DNA from 3 places in the Streptomyces sp. NPDC050388 genome. Region 3 is predicted to be linked to each of the others. Evidence: riboswitches for the same ligand, from Rfam matches in the RefSeq annotation. Region 3 holds a riboswitch; each other region holds the start of a gene.

Region 1 (5,244 bases), on a different contig from region 3:
CGAGCGCACACGACCGAAAAACTGACGTGACATCAGTCTCGTCGGCGGAGCGGACGTTCACCGCCGGCACCCCTGTCCACCATGTGGACACCGTCACGCTGAGTCAGTGACGGCGGGGACGACGGACCCGGCCTCCGGCGGATACGGCCCGGTCAGTGCTGGTGCGCGGGCGGGTAGCCGGAGCCGGCGACGGGGGGCGGAACGGCCCCGTGGGCCTCACGGTCGTAGAACGGGCGGGCGTTGGCCCGCAGCCACATGGCGACCGGGTCGTGTTCGTCGGTCATCGCGACGGTCGACACCGGGAGCCCGTCCGGGACGGCACCGATGGACTGCTGCATCATCGCGCGCACCGCGTCGACGGCCGGCGGCGAAGTGTCGTACACGTCCAGCCCGATGGCGAGATACGGCGCGCCCAGCGCCGGCTGCACCCAGGCGCGGCGCAACGCGCGCACGGCGGGCGTACGGTGCGCGTTCTGCGTGAGCAGGGCGTAGAACTGGGGGATCTCGATGGCGGGTTCGGACAGCCGCAGGGGTCCGGCGGGCTGCCGGTCGAGGCCGGTGGCGAGCCGGCGCAGATCGAGCCACGGGATGCCGAGGCCGCCGCCGGGGGCGTGCGGGTTGAGCCAGAGGCCGTAGCGGTCGGGGTAGAGGGCGCGGGCGGCCTCGAGGCCGTCGACGACCTCGTACGACCGGTTCCAGCCACTGGCGGACAGCTCCTGGGCGGAGGTCACACAGGGCGCGTAGCCGAAGCCGCCGACCTCCATGTTCCCGTACTGGGCGTCCGGGGAGCCGGCCTGACCGTGCCACAGCAGCATCCAGACATGACCGGAGGAGGGGGTCGCGAGCGCGCGAAGCAACGCCTCATAGGCGTCGTAACGCCCGGGGGTCACCTGGCGCAGCATGTGCTCGACCTGCCCGGCCGCCGCGGTGCCAGCGCTCACTTTGTATCGCCCCTCCGTACAACACCCTCGCCCCAGCCAATGAACCTAGCTTAAGCCGCCCGCGGCCCGGGGGCTCCGCCCGTCCGCCGGGCACCGGCGAGCCTCCGGGCGGGGGCCTCCCCCTCGCTCCGCCGGACAGGCTCTAGCCCTCGCGCTGGTAGAACGGGCGAACGCGGTCGCGCATCCATTGGCCGACCGGGTCCTGGGCCACGTCCAGGAGGACCAGGTTGACGGGCCACTTCACCGGCCGACGGCCCAGCGCCCGGCCCAGGGCGTCGCCGGGCAGGACCCGCAGATCGCCCTCCCACTGGGACAGTTCGACCCCGACGAACAGCACCGGGTCCGCGGTCTCTATCTCGGCGAGGCAGCGGCGGGCGGTGCTCACGACACCGGTCGACTCGAACTCCGCGCCCGCGGCGGCAAGGAAGTCCACCGGATCGTCCTGCCAGTCGGGCTCGAACAGCTTGACCCGGCCGCCGCCCGCCGGACCGTCCAGTGGGCCTCGTCCGGCCAGGCACAGTTCGGCCACGGCGGGCGGCGGCAGCGGGACGCCGACCACGCCACCGGGGTTCACCGCGATCCCGGCCTGCGGCGGCAGACCCCGCGCGAACTCCACCGCGGGCGCGACGGTGAACGACATGGGGGTGCCCACGACCTGGCGGAACTGTTCCTCGGAGCTGAAGACCGGGACGTACGCCTGCCCCTCGATCTCCAGGGTGGGCAGGTCCAGCGGGCCGCTGTGCGGACCGCCGCCGTTCGGCAGCGGGACCCAGACGAAGCTCCTGCCCAGCACCTCGATGATCCGGCCGTCCGCCGAGGGGACGCCGAGGGAGGCGGAGAGCACCTCCTCCAACTCGTTGCCGGGCCATCCTCCGTGCGGATGGGGGTGAGTCTGTGCCGGGAAGTCCGCGGAGAAGCCCGCCGGGAAGTCCATCTGCCTACCGCCTGCCTGGAACCACTGCTGTGGCTGAAAAGGCTAACCGCTGCCGCGCCGGGGCCGTCAGCCCGTGCAGCCGTCAGCCCGTGAAGTCGATGCGGCGCAGCGCGTTCGCCGCGTCCCGGTCGATCAGGACCGCCGAGCCGCAGCCCGCGGGCGGGTCGCCGCGCTCCGCGGACCGCAGCACCCGGCCGACGGCGGTGCGGTGCCGCAGGAAGGCGTACCGGGAGACGCCGCGGCCGCGCTCACGCTGCCCGTCCAGCGCCTGCCCCGGGGAGACGTCGAGCAGCAGCAGATGCAGCCCCGCGCCCCGGCGGCGGGCCTCGCGGGCCAGCCAGCGGCGCACCCAGGCGTGGGTACCGCAGTCGTGCACGACGGCCCCCTCGCCGGTGCGCAGGGCGCGGCGCAGCCCGGCGTAGTGGTCGAGGCGGACCAGGGGCCGGTACACCGCGTACGGCAGGAGGCGCGGCATGCGGCGGTCCCAGCGGTCGCGGGTGTCCTGGGAGTCGATACGGGTGCCGCGCACCGCGCGCCGCATCAGTGTGGATTTGCCGCTGCCGGGCAGTCCGGTGACCACGACGAGGTCGCGGGGGCCGAAGACCAGGGCGTGCGGACCGCGGCCGGCGCACCCGCGCAGGTCGCGGACGACGGGCGACGGCCGCGCGCCGCGGGCCTCCCGGGCCGAAGGGGCCTGCTGCTCGGGCGGCGCGACACCCGTGGTGGCGTACGCCGTGGTCCTGTTCACCGTGAGTCCTCCCCTGGGGCAGGCGCCTGAGCACCGTCCCCGCCGAGTGTAAAGAGACGGTAACGGCGGAGCCTCCTCATTCCGTCCGTTTCCCGATACAGACCTGTCACAGCCGTCCGTACAGGCATGAACACCCTGTGCGTACGAAGGAAAGGTCCCCCTGCCGAAGCCTCACGATGCGTGCAATGATGAGCGCGCCAACTGCATACCGGCCGTTTGAATCCGCGCGGGAGAGTCCCTGGCACGTTTCGCCGGGGCGCCGAAGGAGCAAGTCCCTCCCTTGAATCTCTCAGGCACCGTTACCGCGCGGGCCAGGCACATCTGAAAAGCGGGCCGCCGTGCGAGTTTCCGGCGGCTCCACCCAAGGTGCAAGCCGTGACGTCCCCTGCGCGGACGGTCATGGCGAACCTCTCAGGTTCCGATGACAGATGGGGAGGAACGTCCTCACCCTCCCCGTGCTCGGCCCCGGCCGGCGGGGACCCCATCGCCCTGGGAGACCGACCGATGAGCAGTACCGAACTCCGCCGGACAGCGCTCGACGCCCTGCATCGTTCGCTCGGCGCCACGATGACCGACTTCGCCGGCTGGGACATGCCCCTGCGCTACGGCTCCGAGCGCGACGAGCACAACGCCGTGCGCACGAAGGCGGGCCTCTTCGACCTCTCGCACATGGGCGAGATCACCGTCACCGGCCCGCAGGCGGCGCGGTTCCTGGACTACGCCCTGATCGGCAACATCGGGACCGTCAAGCCCGGCCGCGCCCGCTACACCATGATCTGCAGCGAGGACGGCGGCATCCTGGACGACCTGATCGTCTACCGCCTCGGCGAGACCGAGACCCCCGAGTACCTGGTCGTCGCCAACGCCTCCAACGCCCAGGTGGTGCTGGACGCCCTCGTGGAGCGGTCGGCGGGCTTCGACGCCGAGGTCCGCGACGACCGCGACGCGTACGCGCTGATCGCCGTGCAGGGCCCCGAGGCCGCCGGCATCCTCAAGGGCCTCACCGATGCCGACCTGGACGGCCTGAAGTACTACGCCGGTCTGCCCGGCACGGTCGCCGGCGTCCCCGCGCTCATCGCCCGTACCGGCTACACCGGCGAGGACGGCTTCGAGCTGTTCGTCGCGCCGGAGCACGCGGTCGAGGTGTGGCAGGCGCTGACCGGGGCGGGCGAGGCCGTGGGGCTGGTCCCGTGCGGGCTGGCCTGCCGGGACACGCTGCGCCTGGAGGCCGGCATGCCGCTGTACGGCAATGAGCTGAGCGCCTCGCTGACGCCGTTCGACGCCGGGTTCGGCCGGGTCGTGAAGTTCGAGAAGGAGGGCGACTTCGTGGGCCGCGCCGCCCTGGCCGAGGCCGCCGCCCGTGCCGAGCGGACCCCGCCCCGCGCCCTGGTGGGCCTGGTCGCCGAGGGCCGCCGGGTCCCGCGCGCCGGGTACCCGGTGGTGGCCGGCGGCGAGGTGATCGGCGAGGTCACCTCCGGCGCGCCCGCACCGACGCTGGGCAAGCCGATCGCGATGGCGTACGTCGACGTGGCGCACTCGGAGCCGGGTACCCCGGGCGTGGGCGTGGACATCCGTGGCAGCCACGAGCCGTACGAGGTCGTGGCTCTGCCGTTCTACAAGCGGCAGAAGTGACGACGTCGTAGGACGTGGGCCGCGCGTCCGGCCGTACCGGCCGAGGCCGGGCGCGGCGCACCCGCTCACCCGTGCTTCCGCCATCAGCCGGGCCGGTCCCGTGGCCCCCGGGCTCCTTCGCCCCTCTTTCACCCCCTTTCGTCGCCGTCGATCCCGGCGGTCCCTCGCACACAGGAGGATCCAGATCATGAGCAACCCCCAGCAGCTCCGCTACAGCAAGGAACACGAGTGGCTGACGGCCGCCGAGGACGGCGTGTCGGCGATCGGCATCACGGAGCACGCGGCCAACGCGCTCGGCGACATCGTGTTCGTCCAGCTCCCCGAGGTCGGCGACACCGTGACCGCGGGTGAGACCTGCGGCGAGCTGGAATCGACCAAGTCGGTCAGCGACCTGTACTGCCCGGTCACCGGCGAGGTCACCGAGGTCAACGAGGACGTGGTGAACGACCCGTCGCTGGTGAACTCGGCCCCCTTCGAGGGCGGCTGGCTGTTCAAGGTGCGGGTGAGCGACGAGCCGGCCGACCTGCTCTCGGCCGCCGAGTACGACGCCTTCATCCAGGGCTGAGGAGGCCGCACCCCATGTCGCTCCTGAACACCCCGCTGCACGAGCTCGACCCGGCCGTCGCGGCGGCGGTCGACGCCGAGCTGCACCGTCAGCAGTCCACCCTCGAGATGATCGCCTCGGAGAACTTCGCCCCGGTCGCGGTCATGGAGGCCCAGGGCACGGTCCTCACCAACAAGTACGCCGAAGGCTACCCCGGCCGCCGCTACTACGGCGGCTGCGAGCACGTCGACGTGATCGAGCAGATCGCCATCGACCGGGTCAAGGAACTCTTCGGCGCCGAGCACGCGAACGTGCAGCCGCACTCGGGTGCGCAGGCCAACGCCGCCGCGATGTTCGCGCTGCTCAAGCCCGGTGACACGATCATGGGTCTGAACCTCGCGCACGGCGGGCACCTGACCCACGGCATGAAGATCAACTTCTCCGG
Region 2 (5,244 bases), on a different contig from region 3:
CCTTCATCCCGGCCATGACGGCGCTGGCCGCGTTGGTGCCGTGCGCGGAGGACGGGATGAGGCAGACGGTGCGCTGCTCGTCGCCGTTGGCCCGGTGGTAGCCGCGCACGGCGAGCAGCCCGGCCAGTTCGCCCTGGGAACCCGCGTTGGGCTGGAGGCTCACCTTGTCGTAGCCGGTGACCTCGGCGAGACGCTCCTCCAGTTCGTGGATGAGCGTGAGGTAGCCCTGGGCCTGCTCGGCCGGCGCGAAGGGGTGCAGCTGCCCGAACTCGGGCCAGGTGATCGGCTCCATCTCCGTGGTCGCGTTGAGCTTCATGGTGCAGGAGCCCAGCGGAATCATCCCGCGGTCCAGCGCGTAGTCACGGTCGGCGAGCCGCCGCAGGTAGCGCAGCATCGCGGTCTCGGAGCGGTGCTGGTGGAAGACGGGGTGCGTCAGGTACTCGTCGGTGCGCAGCAGGGCGTCCGGCAGGGTGTCGGGCGCTGCCGCGTCCAGGCTCTCGACGTCGGCCTCGACCCCGAAGGCGTTCCACACGGCGGCGAGCCGGGCCCGTGTGGTGGTCTCGTCGCAGGCGATCGAGACGTGGTCGGCGTCGACGAGGAGCAGGTTGACGCCGTTGTCCCGCGCGGCGGCGACGACCTCGGCACCCCGGCCCGGGACCCGCACGGTCAGCGTGTCGAAGTAGGAGCTGTGGACGATCTCCACGCCGCCGGCCCGGAGCCCTTCGGCGAGGACGGTCGCGTAACGGTGGGTGCGCCACGCGATGGTCCGCAGTCCTTCGGGACCGTGGTAGACGGCGTACATCCCGGCCATCACGGCGAGCAGCACCTGAGCGGTACAGATGTTGCTGGTGGCCTTCTCACGGCGGATGTGCTGCTCACGGGTCTGGAGCGCGAGCCGGTAGGCCTGGTGGCCGTCCGCGTCGACGGAGACACCGACGAGCCGTCCGGGCAGGCTGCGCGCCATCTTCTCGTGCACGGCCATGTATCCGGCGTGCGGCCCGCCGAAGCCCATGGGCACACCGAAGCGCTGTGTCGTGCCAACCGCGATGTCCGCGCCGAGTTCGCCGGGCGACGTCAGCAGCGTGAGGGCGAGCAGATCGGCGGCGACGGTGACCAGCGCGCCCAACTCGTGCGCCCGGTCGATCACCGGCTTGATGTCGCGTACGGCTCCGGAGGCGCCCGGGTACTGGATCAGCACGCCGTTGATCCCGCGCTCGGCGATCTCGGCGGGGATGCCCTCGCTCAGGTCGGCGACGACGACCTCGACACCGGTCGGCTCGGCACGGGTCTCGATCACGGCGATCGTCTGCGGCAGTGCGTCCGCGTCGACCAGGAACAGACCGTTCTTGTTCTTGCCCATGCGACGCGACAGCGCCATCGCCTCGGCGGCGGCCGTGCCCTCGTCGAGCAGTGAGGCCCCGGAGGTCGGCAGGCCGGTCAGTTCGGCGACCATGGTCTGGAAGTTCAGCAGTGCCTCGAGCCGCCCCTGCGAGATCTCCGGCTGGTACGGCGTGTAGGCCGTGTACCAGGCGGGGTTCTCCATCACGTTGCGCAGGATGACGGGGGGCGTGAAGGTCCCGTAGTACCCGAGCCCGATCATGGAGCCGAGCACCTCGTTGCGGTCGGCCAGCGACCGGAGCTCGGCCAGTACCTCGGGCTCGGTCCGGGCGCCCGGCAGGTCGAGCGCGTCGGCGTTCTTGATCACATCCGGGACCGCCGCAGCCGTCAGCTCGTCGAGCGAGCCGTAGCCGACCTGCGCGAGCATTTTGGCGCGGGCCTCGTGGTCGGGGCCGATGTGGCGCTGCTCGAAGGGCGTTCCCTGTTCGAGCTCGGAGAGGGGAATGCGGTGGGCGGTCATTGCGGAGGCCTCCTGGTCTGACGACCTTCGAGGGGCACCATGGCGGGTGCCCGGACGGCCTCCCCCTCTGTCATCTCAACCTGAGAGCTTCACCGGACCGCCGCAGGGCGCCCGGCTTTCACCGTCGGTGAGAGCGGGAGCCGTCGACACCCGCCCTGCTTTCCAGAGTGACCTCGTCCATGCGGTACGTGGGCCTGAGAGTTTCCGGGGAGGATTTGCTCCTTCGGCGCCCTCCGGTGGTGTCCGGAGGACTCTCCCGCACGGGGTCAGCAGCCGCTGTCAGCGTACCAGCGAGGGCAACCCCCGGTCCTTCGAGTGGCCGCCGGACCAATTGTGCCGTTTCGTAGTGCTGACGAGTGATTGCGGATTGCGACCAGTGGAGGGCCCGTGCAGACCGACATCGATCCGCGCAACCTGATCGGCCGCAAGGCGTTCGACCGCAACGGAACCCGGATCGGCACCATCGACGAGGTCTATCTCGACGACGCCACCGGCGTACCCGAGTGGGCGGCGATACGCACCGGCTTGTTCAGCAGGGACGCCTTCGTCCCCCTGGAGCCGAGCGAGCTGATCGACGGCAGCCTCCACATACCCTTCGAACGCGCCCTGATCAAGGACGCTCCCGACTTCGGCGTGGGCCGCCACCTCTCCCCGGAGCAGGAGCTCCAGCTCTACCACCACTACGGTCTGGACGTCTCCGCGCCTCCCCCGCTTCCGGACCGCGACTTCGGCAAGCTCGCCGACCGCGACGACCGCCCGGCCTGACGGCCCCCGGAGCCGGGAGCACGAAGCCCACTCACGCCTGCGAGGGCCCCGGGCCCACGACACCGGGACTCGCCCCCGAGCCGTCGCCCGTCTCCGCGCCGTCCCGCGGTCTCTCGCCCTCCCCGGGGCTTGGATCCACCAGTGGCAGCGGATCCGCCGGTTGCAGGGCCGGGTCGTCGGTGCGGAAGGTCTTCACCCGTCCCACCGCCGAGTCGGGCGTCTCGAACCGGACCGTGACCCGGCCCAGGCCGCTGCCCTGCACCCACCCGTGCCCGTACTCGGTGTGCCGTACGTCGTGCCCGGCCGGCCAGCGCCGCTCCGTGCTCGTCTGCTGTTCTTCCCCCATGGGTGCGGTCACCCGGTCCTCCTCGCCCGGCGACTCCTCCGCCCGGTCCCCCGCCGCCTGTGCGAACAAGTCCTCCTGGGTGTAGTCCGCGAGTCCGCTGACCCCCACGCCCAGCAGCCGTACTCCGCCTGTCGTGTCGACCGATTCCAGCAGCCGTGCCGCCGCCTCGCGCACCACCGCCGGATCGTCCGTGGGCCCCCGCAGCGTCTCGGACCGGGTGAGCGTCGAGAAGTCGTAGCGCCGCACCTTCAGCACGATGGTCCGTCCCGCCAGCCCCGCTCCCCGCAGCCTGCGCACACAGCGATCGGCGAGCCGCCGCACCTCCGTACCGACCCGCACCCGGTCGTGAATATCCACGTCATACGTGTCCTCGACCGACACCGACTTCGTCTCCCGCTCGGCCACCACGGGCCGTTCGTCCCGCGCCAGGGCCATGGCGTACAGCGCGTGCCCGTGTGCCTTGCCGAGCAACCGCACCAGCTCGTCCTCCCCGGCCTCGGCGAGCTCGCCGACCGTGTGGATCCCGGCCCTGCGCAGGTGGTCACCGGTGGCGGGCCCCACTCCCGGCAGCGTCCGGACCGGGAGCGGCGCCAGCAGGGCCCGCTCCCTTCCCGGCTCGATGAGCACCAGCCCGTCGGGCTTCGCCTGCTCCGAGGCGATCTTCGCCAGCATCTTGGAGGCGGCGAGCCCGACGGATCCGGTGAGCCCGGTGACCTCCCGTATGTCCGCGCGCAGTTTCGCCCCGGCCAACCGGGCCGACCGCTCGTCCCAGGCCGCCCCGCCGGCCTCCAGGTCCACGAACGCCTCGTCCAGGCTCAATGGCTCCACCAGCGGCGACAGCGCCCGCAGCAGCCCCATCACCTGGTTGCTGATCGACCGGTAGAACGCGAAGCGCGGCACGAGATACGCCGCGTTCGGCGCGAGCCGCCGCGCCTGCGCCATGGGCAGCGCGGAACGCACGCCGAAGGTCCGGGCCTCGTACGAGGCGGTGGCGACCACTCCGCGCGGCCCGAGCCCGCCCACGATCACGGCTTTCCCTCGCAGGCTCGGCTTGGACGCCTGCTCCACCGAGGCGAAGAAGGCGTCCATGTCGAGATGCAGGATGGTAGGCGCGGGTCTCACATCTCCGATGCTGCCCTACGCCACTGACAATGCCCTGCCGCACGGGCCGTCCACCGACCGCCCCGGACCGCACGGGCCGCTCGGCCGGCCCCGACGGCTCAGACCGCGCGGTTCCGCCGCCGCGCCAGCTCGTCCATCGGGTTGGGCCCGATCAGTGTTTCTCCGGTGTCGACACGCTCCCCGTGCAACTGGGACAGCGCGCTCTCGACATCCCGCCACACCACACCGACGGCGATCCCGAAGATCCCCTGGCCGCCCTGGAGCAGGGCATGGACCTCATCCGGCGTGTCGCACTCGTAGACCGTGGCTCCGTCGCTCATCAGCGTCATGCGCTCCAGGTCACGAAAGCCTCGCTCCCGCAGATGCTGGACGGTGGTGCGAATGTTCTGCAGCGACACGCCGGTGTCCAGGAACCGCTTGACGATCTTCAGGACGACGACGTCCCGGAAGCCGTACAGCCGCTGTGTCCCGGAGCCGTGCGCGGGCCGCACACTTGGCTCGACCAGTCCCGTGCGGGCCCAGTAGTCCAGTTGCCGGTAGGTGATGCCGGCGGCCGCGCAGGCCGTGGGGCCGCGGTAGCCGATCTCCTCGGACACCATGGACGTCGTCGCCCCTCCGCTGTTCGGCACGGCCGCCGGCCGCTGCGGAGCATGATCGGCCGCACTGCTGTGTTGGGCATACGCCCCGCCCGCGCGGAGCTGAGGGCCTGGGTGAGGGTACGGACCGCTCGCCCCGAGACCGTGTCCGGGGGCGCCCCCAGCCGTACCGTCGCCGGTGCTTCTCACGCCGACCTCCGTCCTCGACCTGCCTCCTCGACGGTAGGCAGTCACCAAGGGCGCGTCAACGATCGCCACACTCGGCACGCCGAGTGATAATCACCCTAAGAGTGGTTTCCCGTGCCCCACCGCGGGGAAAGGCTAGCCGAATGTCTTCTGCGCGGGCCGTGCGACGCCCTCGCGCACCGCCGGCCCGAGCGGGAATCCGGCGGGACGGCACCGCCGCTCACTGACTGCTGGAGCCGAAATCCTCCGGCGAGATCTGGTCGAGGAACTCGCGGAACTTCTCCACCTCGTCCTCCTGCTCGTCCGGGATGGCGATCCCCGCGTCGTCGAGGACTGTGTCACTGCCGTAGATCGGCGTCCCCGTGCGCAGC
Region 3 (5,244 bases):
CAACAACGCCGGTACGGGCACCATGACGCCCTTCCTGGACCTGGAGCCGTCCACCGTGCACGAGGTCCTGGACGTCGATCTGGTGGGCCCGTTCCTGTGCGGGCAGAAGGCGGCGCGGCACATGACCCGGCAGGGCGGCGGTGGCCGCATCGTCAACGTGACCTCCGTCCACGAACACCAACCCCGCGTGGGCGCCGCCCCGTACTGCGCGGCCAAGGGTGGCCTCGGGCTGCTCACCCAGGTCATGGCACTGGAGCTCGGCGAGCACGGCATCACCGTCAACGCGGTCGCCCCCGGCGAGATCGCCACGCCGATGACCGGTCAGGAGGACACCGACCCGCACACCGAGAGCCGTCCCGGCGTCCCGCTCGGACGGCCCGGCGATGCCCGCGAGGTCGCCGCAGTCATCGCCTTCCTCGCGGGCCCGGACGCCTCGTACGTCACCGGTGCCTCCTGGAGCGTGGACGGCGGCATGCTCCGGATGGGCCCGCAGGCCGGGTCACATCTGACGAACGACGACTGGCGGCGCCCCTGAACGGGCGATGGACGCGAACACCGCGTTCGCGCGGTTTACGCTCCGCCCTCTGGCCTCCGCGTTTCGCCGCCGGCGTCCGGATCCTGAGCGGAAACGCGAAAGTGCCCCCTGAGCTGGGATGACGAGGCTTGTCCAGGGCTTCTGTCGCCACGGCAAGGGGGCACTTTCTGCGGACACGTATGACATGAGGTCGCGTGTGTTGAGCGGACGCTCCTGGAGAGGAGGTCGGCGATGGCGCCGACACAGGCAGGCCCCGGGTCCGCAGCACCCGGCGGGCGTCGAGGGCGTGCACTGCGACGTCGGACTGTTTCCTCTCGGCATCGGGCGGTAGTCGCTGGCGGGCCCGGTGAGGTCGGTGGGCGTGGTGGTGCCGTGGGCGTTCGTCCGGGGAACCCGCGGGGCGCCCAAGAGCGCCTCCCGGCTCCCCGGCCCCGGAGGCCGCGTCGCACGCCGCACCGTACGCGCCGTCGCGGTCCCGCGGCAGGAACCGCGGGGACTTCATGCGCATGCCCGGGTCGGCGGTGAGGGTCCGCGCGCGGTGCCCGGCCCACTTCCGGGCGGTGACTCCGGTGCCCGCAGCCTCGTGCCGAGCGCGGCGCCGGGGCGACACTCGCGGCGTGGAGGATCTACCGGACCGCCGAGGGGGCGAACCAGAACCGGCCGGTCTGCTCGTAACGGACCGGTCCGGCCTGTGTGCCGACGTTTCGTCCCGTCGGGGCTGGGGCGGGTGTCCGGGCGGTGCGGGAAGCGCAGCTCGGTGGCAACTGGACGTGCTGCCACCGGGCTGTTGTGGCCGGCGGCGGTCGAACCGCCGGCCGGCCGTCACCGGGCGTTGTGTTGTGCGGGTGTTCTGTGGCTTCCCCGTCGTGAGGTCGCCTCAGTCCAGGGGCTGCTCCACGGAGCCGGCCGGGGATGCTGTCTGCCGGGCCTGGTGGGGGCGGCGACGGCGGAGCACTGCCCATGCGATGCCGAGGACGACGAACCACACCGGGGTCACCAGCAGTGCCTGCAGGGTGTCCTCCTTCTGGGTCAGTGCCCAGATGAGGAACGCGAAGAAGGCGAGTACGACGTAGCACATGATGATGCCGCCGGGCATCTTGAACGTCGACGCCTCGTGCAGGTGAGGACGGCGCTTGCGGTACACGAGGTAGCAGATCAGGATGATCGACCAGACGAACATGAACAGCAGGGCCGAGATGGTGGTCACCAGCGTGAAGGCCTCGATGATCGAGTCGCCCATGGTGACCATGACGACACCGGGAAGCAGGAAGAGGCCGGACAGGAGCAGGGCGTTGACCGGTACCTTCCTGGAGGTGAGCCGGCCGAACCGTGCCGGCGCGTCGCCCTCCTGGGCCAGGCCGTAGACCATCCGTGAGGTGGAGTAGATGCCCGAGTTCGCGGACGAGGCGGCAGAGGTCAGCACCACGAAGTTGATCACGGAGGCGGCGATGCCGAGGCCGGCCAGCGTGAACATCACGACGAAGGGGCTGCGGTCCGCGCTGATCTGGCGCCAGGGCGTGACGGAGATGATCGCGACCAGGGCCACCACGTAGAACAGCATCACGCGTACCGGGATCGAGTTGATCGCCTTGGGCAGGTTCCGTTCCGGGTTCTTGGTTTCCGCCGCAGTGGTGCCGACCAGTTCGATGCCGACGAAGGCGAAGGTCGCGATCTGGAATCCCGCGACGAACCCCATGGGACCGGTGGGGAAGAAACCGCCGTCGTTCCAGAGGTTGGAGAAGCTTGCGGTGGCACCCCCGGGGGCCTGGAAGCCGCCCAGTACCATGCCGAATCCGACGACGATCAGTGTCACGATGGCGACGATCTTGATCAGTGCGAACCAGAACTCGGTCTCACCGAACGCCTTCACCGTGGGCAGGTTCAGGACGATCAGCAGGACGACCGCCGCGAGTGCCGGGATCCACAGCGCGAGCCCTCCCCACCAGTACGACACGTACCCGGCGATCGCGATGACGTCGGCGACGCCGGTGACGATCCAGCAGAACCAGTAGGTCCATCCCGTGAAGAAGCCGGCCCACGGCCCGAGAAGGTCCGAGGCGAAGTCGGCGAAGGACTTGTAGCGCAGGTTGGACAGCAGCAGCTCTCCCATCGCCCGCATCACGAAGAACAGCATCGCGCCGATGATCATGTAAACGAAGATCACTGAAGGGCCGGCCAGTGAGATCGTCTTGCCCGACCCCATGAACAGACCGGTTCCGATGGCGCCGCCGATCGCGATCAGCTGGATGTGCCGGTTGGACAACTGCCGGGAGAGGTGCTGCTCGCCCGCGGGGGAGGGCGTCGGTCCGGGCTCCGTCCCGGGCGCCGGGGCGGTGGTTGGGACGGCTTTGCTGCTGTCATGCATGAGCGAACCTCGTGGATCTTTGGTGCGTGTGGGCCGTGACAGGCGTGTCCTGGGAGGCGGCCGCACACGCATGGGGGAGCGAGTGGGCGCAAAGAGCCGGCATGAGTGGTGGGGCGGTCGGCGGAGGGGTGCCGGGCACGCCGAACATGCCTTCAGAGGGGCGTGGGCCCAGGAGGGCCGTGGTGGGAAAGCCGGAGCTCAGTCGGGATACCGACGGACGGCCGGCGGCCGGGGTAATGAGAAAGCCATCGGGGGGTCCTCAAGAGTCGGGCACGGGCAGGAGCCCGCGCTGCCGAGTGGAGCCTCCCCCTCTGTCATGGGGCCTGAGAGCTTCGCCGCGAAAGTTCGCGGCTTGCACCGTGGGCGAGACGCAGGAGCGCCTGCTTTTCAGAGGTGCCTGCCCGAGCGGTAGGGGTGCCTGAGAGTTTCCGGGGAGGTGTTGCTCCTTCGGCGCCCGGGTCTGGCTGACCCGGTGCTCTCCCGCAGCGGGATGAGCGGCGATGTGAGGCTAGGCCCGCACCGGCAGTGGGTCAAGACCTGCGTGAACGTTGATCATTTACTGCCGGGTAGGACGGCGTTTCAGGACCGCGTGCACCTTCCCGCAGGTGCGGGCCGCTCCAGGAACCGGGCCGGCCTCGTGCGTCGGCTTCGCCGGGATGCCGGTCCCCTCCCGGACCTCGCGGGTGACGCCGGCCTCCGGGGTTTCGTCGAATTCGAGGACGACGCCGGAAAGTTGCCTTGAGCCACTGCCGGTCCGGCGGATCGCCGGGAGGCGCCTGTCGGTGCGTACCCCCACTCCGGTTACGGACGGGGAGTGCGGGAACGGAGGCGTTGCTTCCTGTGGTTGACTCCGGGCACCAGGTATCCAATCGGTCTGCCGGCCCGCTCGCTGAGACCGGCGCCTCCGCGTAGGCCGACTCCGTCGCGGACAGTTGTGGCAACGTGATGGCCGAGGCCCTGAACAGCACCTTCAAGGCCGAACCGGTCGAGATGCAGGGCCCCGGACCAGCTTCGGCCAGGTCAAGCACGCGATCTTCCGGCAAGTCACCCGGTACCGCGAGGAACGGCTCCGCTCCGCCCTCGCCCACGTACCGTCTGCCGAGTACGAACGCGAGGGTGCCAGCGCCAGGAAGCCATCTCGCAGTCCGCCTGAGGCAAGATCACCGGACTCCGCGAAAACCGGGGCAGTTCAGGGTGCAGGCAGCGATCGGCCGGTCGGCGGCAGGGTGCCGTCCAGGATCACGAACGCCTTTGTCCGCACGGTCCTCATCGCCCCGTCCAGGGTGGCCAGGACGTCGATTGCCTCGTGCGGGGAGCGGTACGCGGTCGCGGTGCCGATGCGGAAACCGGCGACGAGCCGGGCGTAGGTGTCGCCGCACCGCAGGTGGGCCAGGGCGCGCGGGGCCCGACGCCCGGCCGGCAGGCGTCGTCACCGCGTCCCGATCTCCCGCCGCCGAGCGCGGAATTGCCCCGTCAGGTATCGAAGGGTGTGGCTGGACAGATCAATCGACGACGGGGGGAAAGCACACGAAACTCCTGACGGGCATGGGCGATCTTGGTCGAGAACCCGTCTACCAGGAGTTTCGTTGCCCCGTGCAACCATCTCCCGCCAACACCCCGACCGCGCAATCAGGCTGAAAAGGGCTCAAGGTAATTGCCTATTGCATCCAAAGCCTCGGGGTGATCGAATGTGCGTCCGGCGATCGGTGTTCTTGACGTTACGCAGAGGGTGTCGCACATGATGGGCCGCTGGTTGGCAGGTCGAACAAAACAGCGTCAGGCGGGCCCGCTGGCAGCTGTGCAGACCCCCTCGAACGCCGGGGTGCTGAGCTGCCGGGTCCTCAGCCCGGCCAACGAGCCGGTGTCGAATGCCCGATGGGCGGTCAGCGACACCGTGGGACGCACACTGGTCGAGGGCGGGACGGATCCCTTCGGTTCGTTCGTGGCCACGATTCCGGCGGGAGAGTACCGGCTCGCGGTGTTCGCCGAGGGGTACCTGCCGTACCGGGCGCCGTGCACGGTCACCGAGGACTCCCTCGCCTCGCTCGGCGATGTGACCCTGCGGGCGGCACAGCCACTGGAGATGCCCGCGCCGGGCGACTGGGAGATCGACCTGGCGCACTCCTCGATCGCCTGCACCGCGCGGCACATCGGGGTGGCCCGGGTGCACGGCCGGTTCAACTCCTTCGCGGGAGTGGTGCGGATCGCCGACGACGCGACGCAGACGGCGATGCACGTGGTGATCGACGCGGCGACCATCGACACCAATGTGCGGATGCGCGACGACCATCTGCGGTCGGCGGACTTCCTGGACGTGGCGCAATTCCCGACCATCGAGTTCTAC

The links. A riboswitch is a leader RNA that binds a small molecule or an ion and turns the genes downstream of it on or off. The one in region 3 is predicted to bind glycine.
Region 1: it holds a riboswitch for glycine, as region 3 does, so the genes downstream of both, gcvT (glycine cleavage system aminomethyltransferase GcvT) here and cycA (D-serine/D-alanine/glycine transporter) in region 3, are expected to answer to the same signal.
Region 2: it holds a riboswitch for glycine, as region 3 does, so the genes downstream of both, gcvP (aminomethyl-transferring glycine dehydrogenase) here and cycA (D-serine/D-alanine/glycine transporter) in region 3, are expected to answer to the same signal.

Annotation. Positions count from the first base shown of each region.
Region 1 is NZ_JBFAKH010000032.1:27,500-32,743, reverse strand. It holds gene AB0I73_RS19950 (enhanced serine sensitivity protein SseB C-terminal domain-containing protein) at 153-902, opposite strand; gene AB0I73_RS19945 (enhanced serine sensitivity protein SseB) at 1,084-1,875, opposite strand; gene AB0I73_RS19940 (AAA family ATPase) at 1,958-2,623, opposite strand; glycine riboswitch at 2,841-2,938, shown strand; gene gcvT (glycine cleavage system aminomethyltransferase GcvT) at 3,128-4,255, shown strand; gene gcvH (glycine cleavage system protein GcvH) at 4,443-4,820, shown strand; gene glyA (serine hydroxymethyltransferase) at 4,835-5,244, shown strand, end outside.
Region 2 is NZ_JBFAKH010000089.1:14,901-20,144, forward strand. It holds gene gcvP (aminomethyl-transferring glycine dehydrogenase) at 1-1,858, opposite strand, end outside; glycine riboswitch at 2,031-2,127, opposite strand; gene AB0I73_RS33845 (PRC-barrel domain-containing protein) at 2,246-2,623, shown strand; gene AB0I73_RS33850 (DNA polymerase IV) at 2,655-4,091, opposite strand; gene AB0I73_RS33855 (MerR family transcriptional regulator) at 4,190-4,876, opposite strand; gene AB0I73_RS33860 (bifunctional nuclease family protein) at 5,094-5,244, opposite strand, start outside.
Region 3 is NZ_JBFAKH010000043.1:20,372-25,615, reverse strand. It holds gene AB0I73_RS24020 (SDR family oxidoreductase) at 1-535, shown strand, start outside; gene cycA (D-serine/D-alanine/glycine transporter) at 1,413-2,900, opposite strand; glycine riboswitch at 3,205-3,296, opposite strand; glycine riboswitch at 3,297-3,393, opposite strand; partial or broken gene AB0I73_RS24010 (IS5/IS1182 family transposase) at 4,117-4,407, opposite strand; gene AB0I73_RS24005 (YceI family protein) at 4,639-5,244, shown strand, end outside.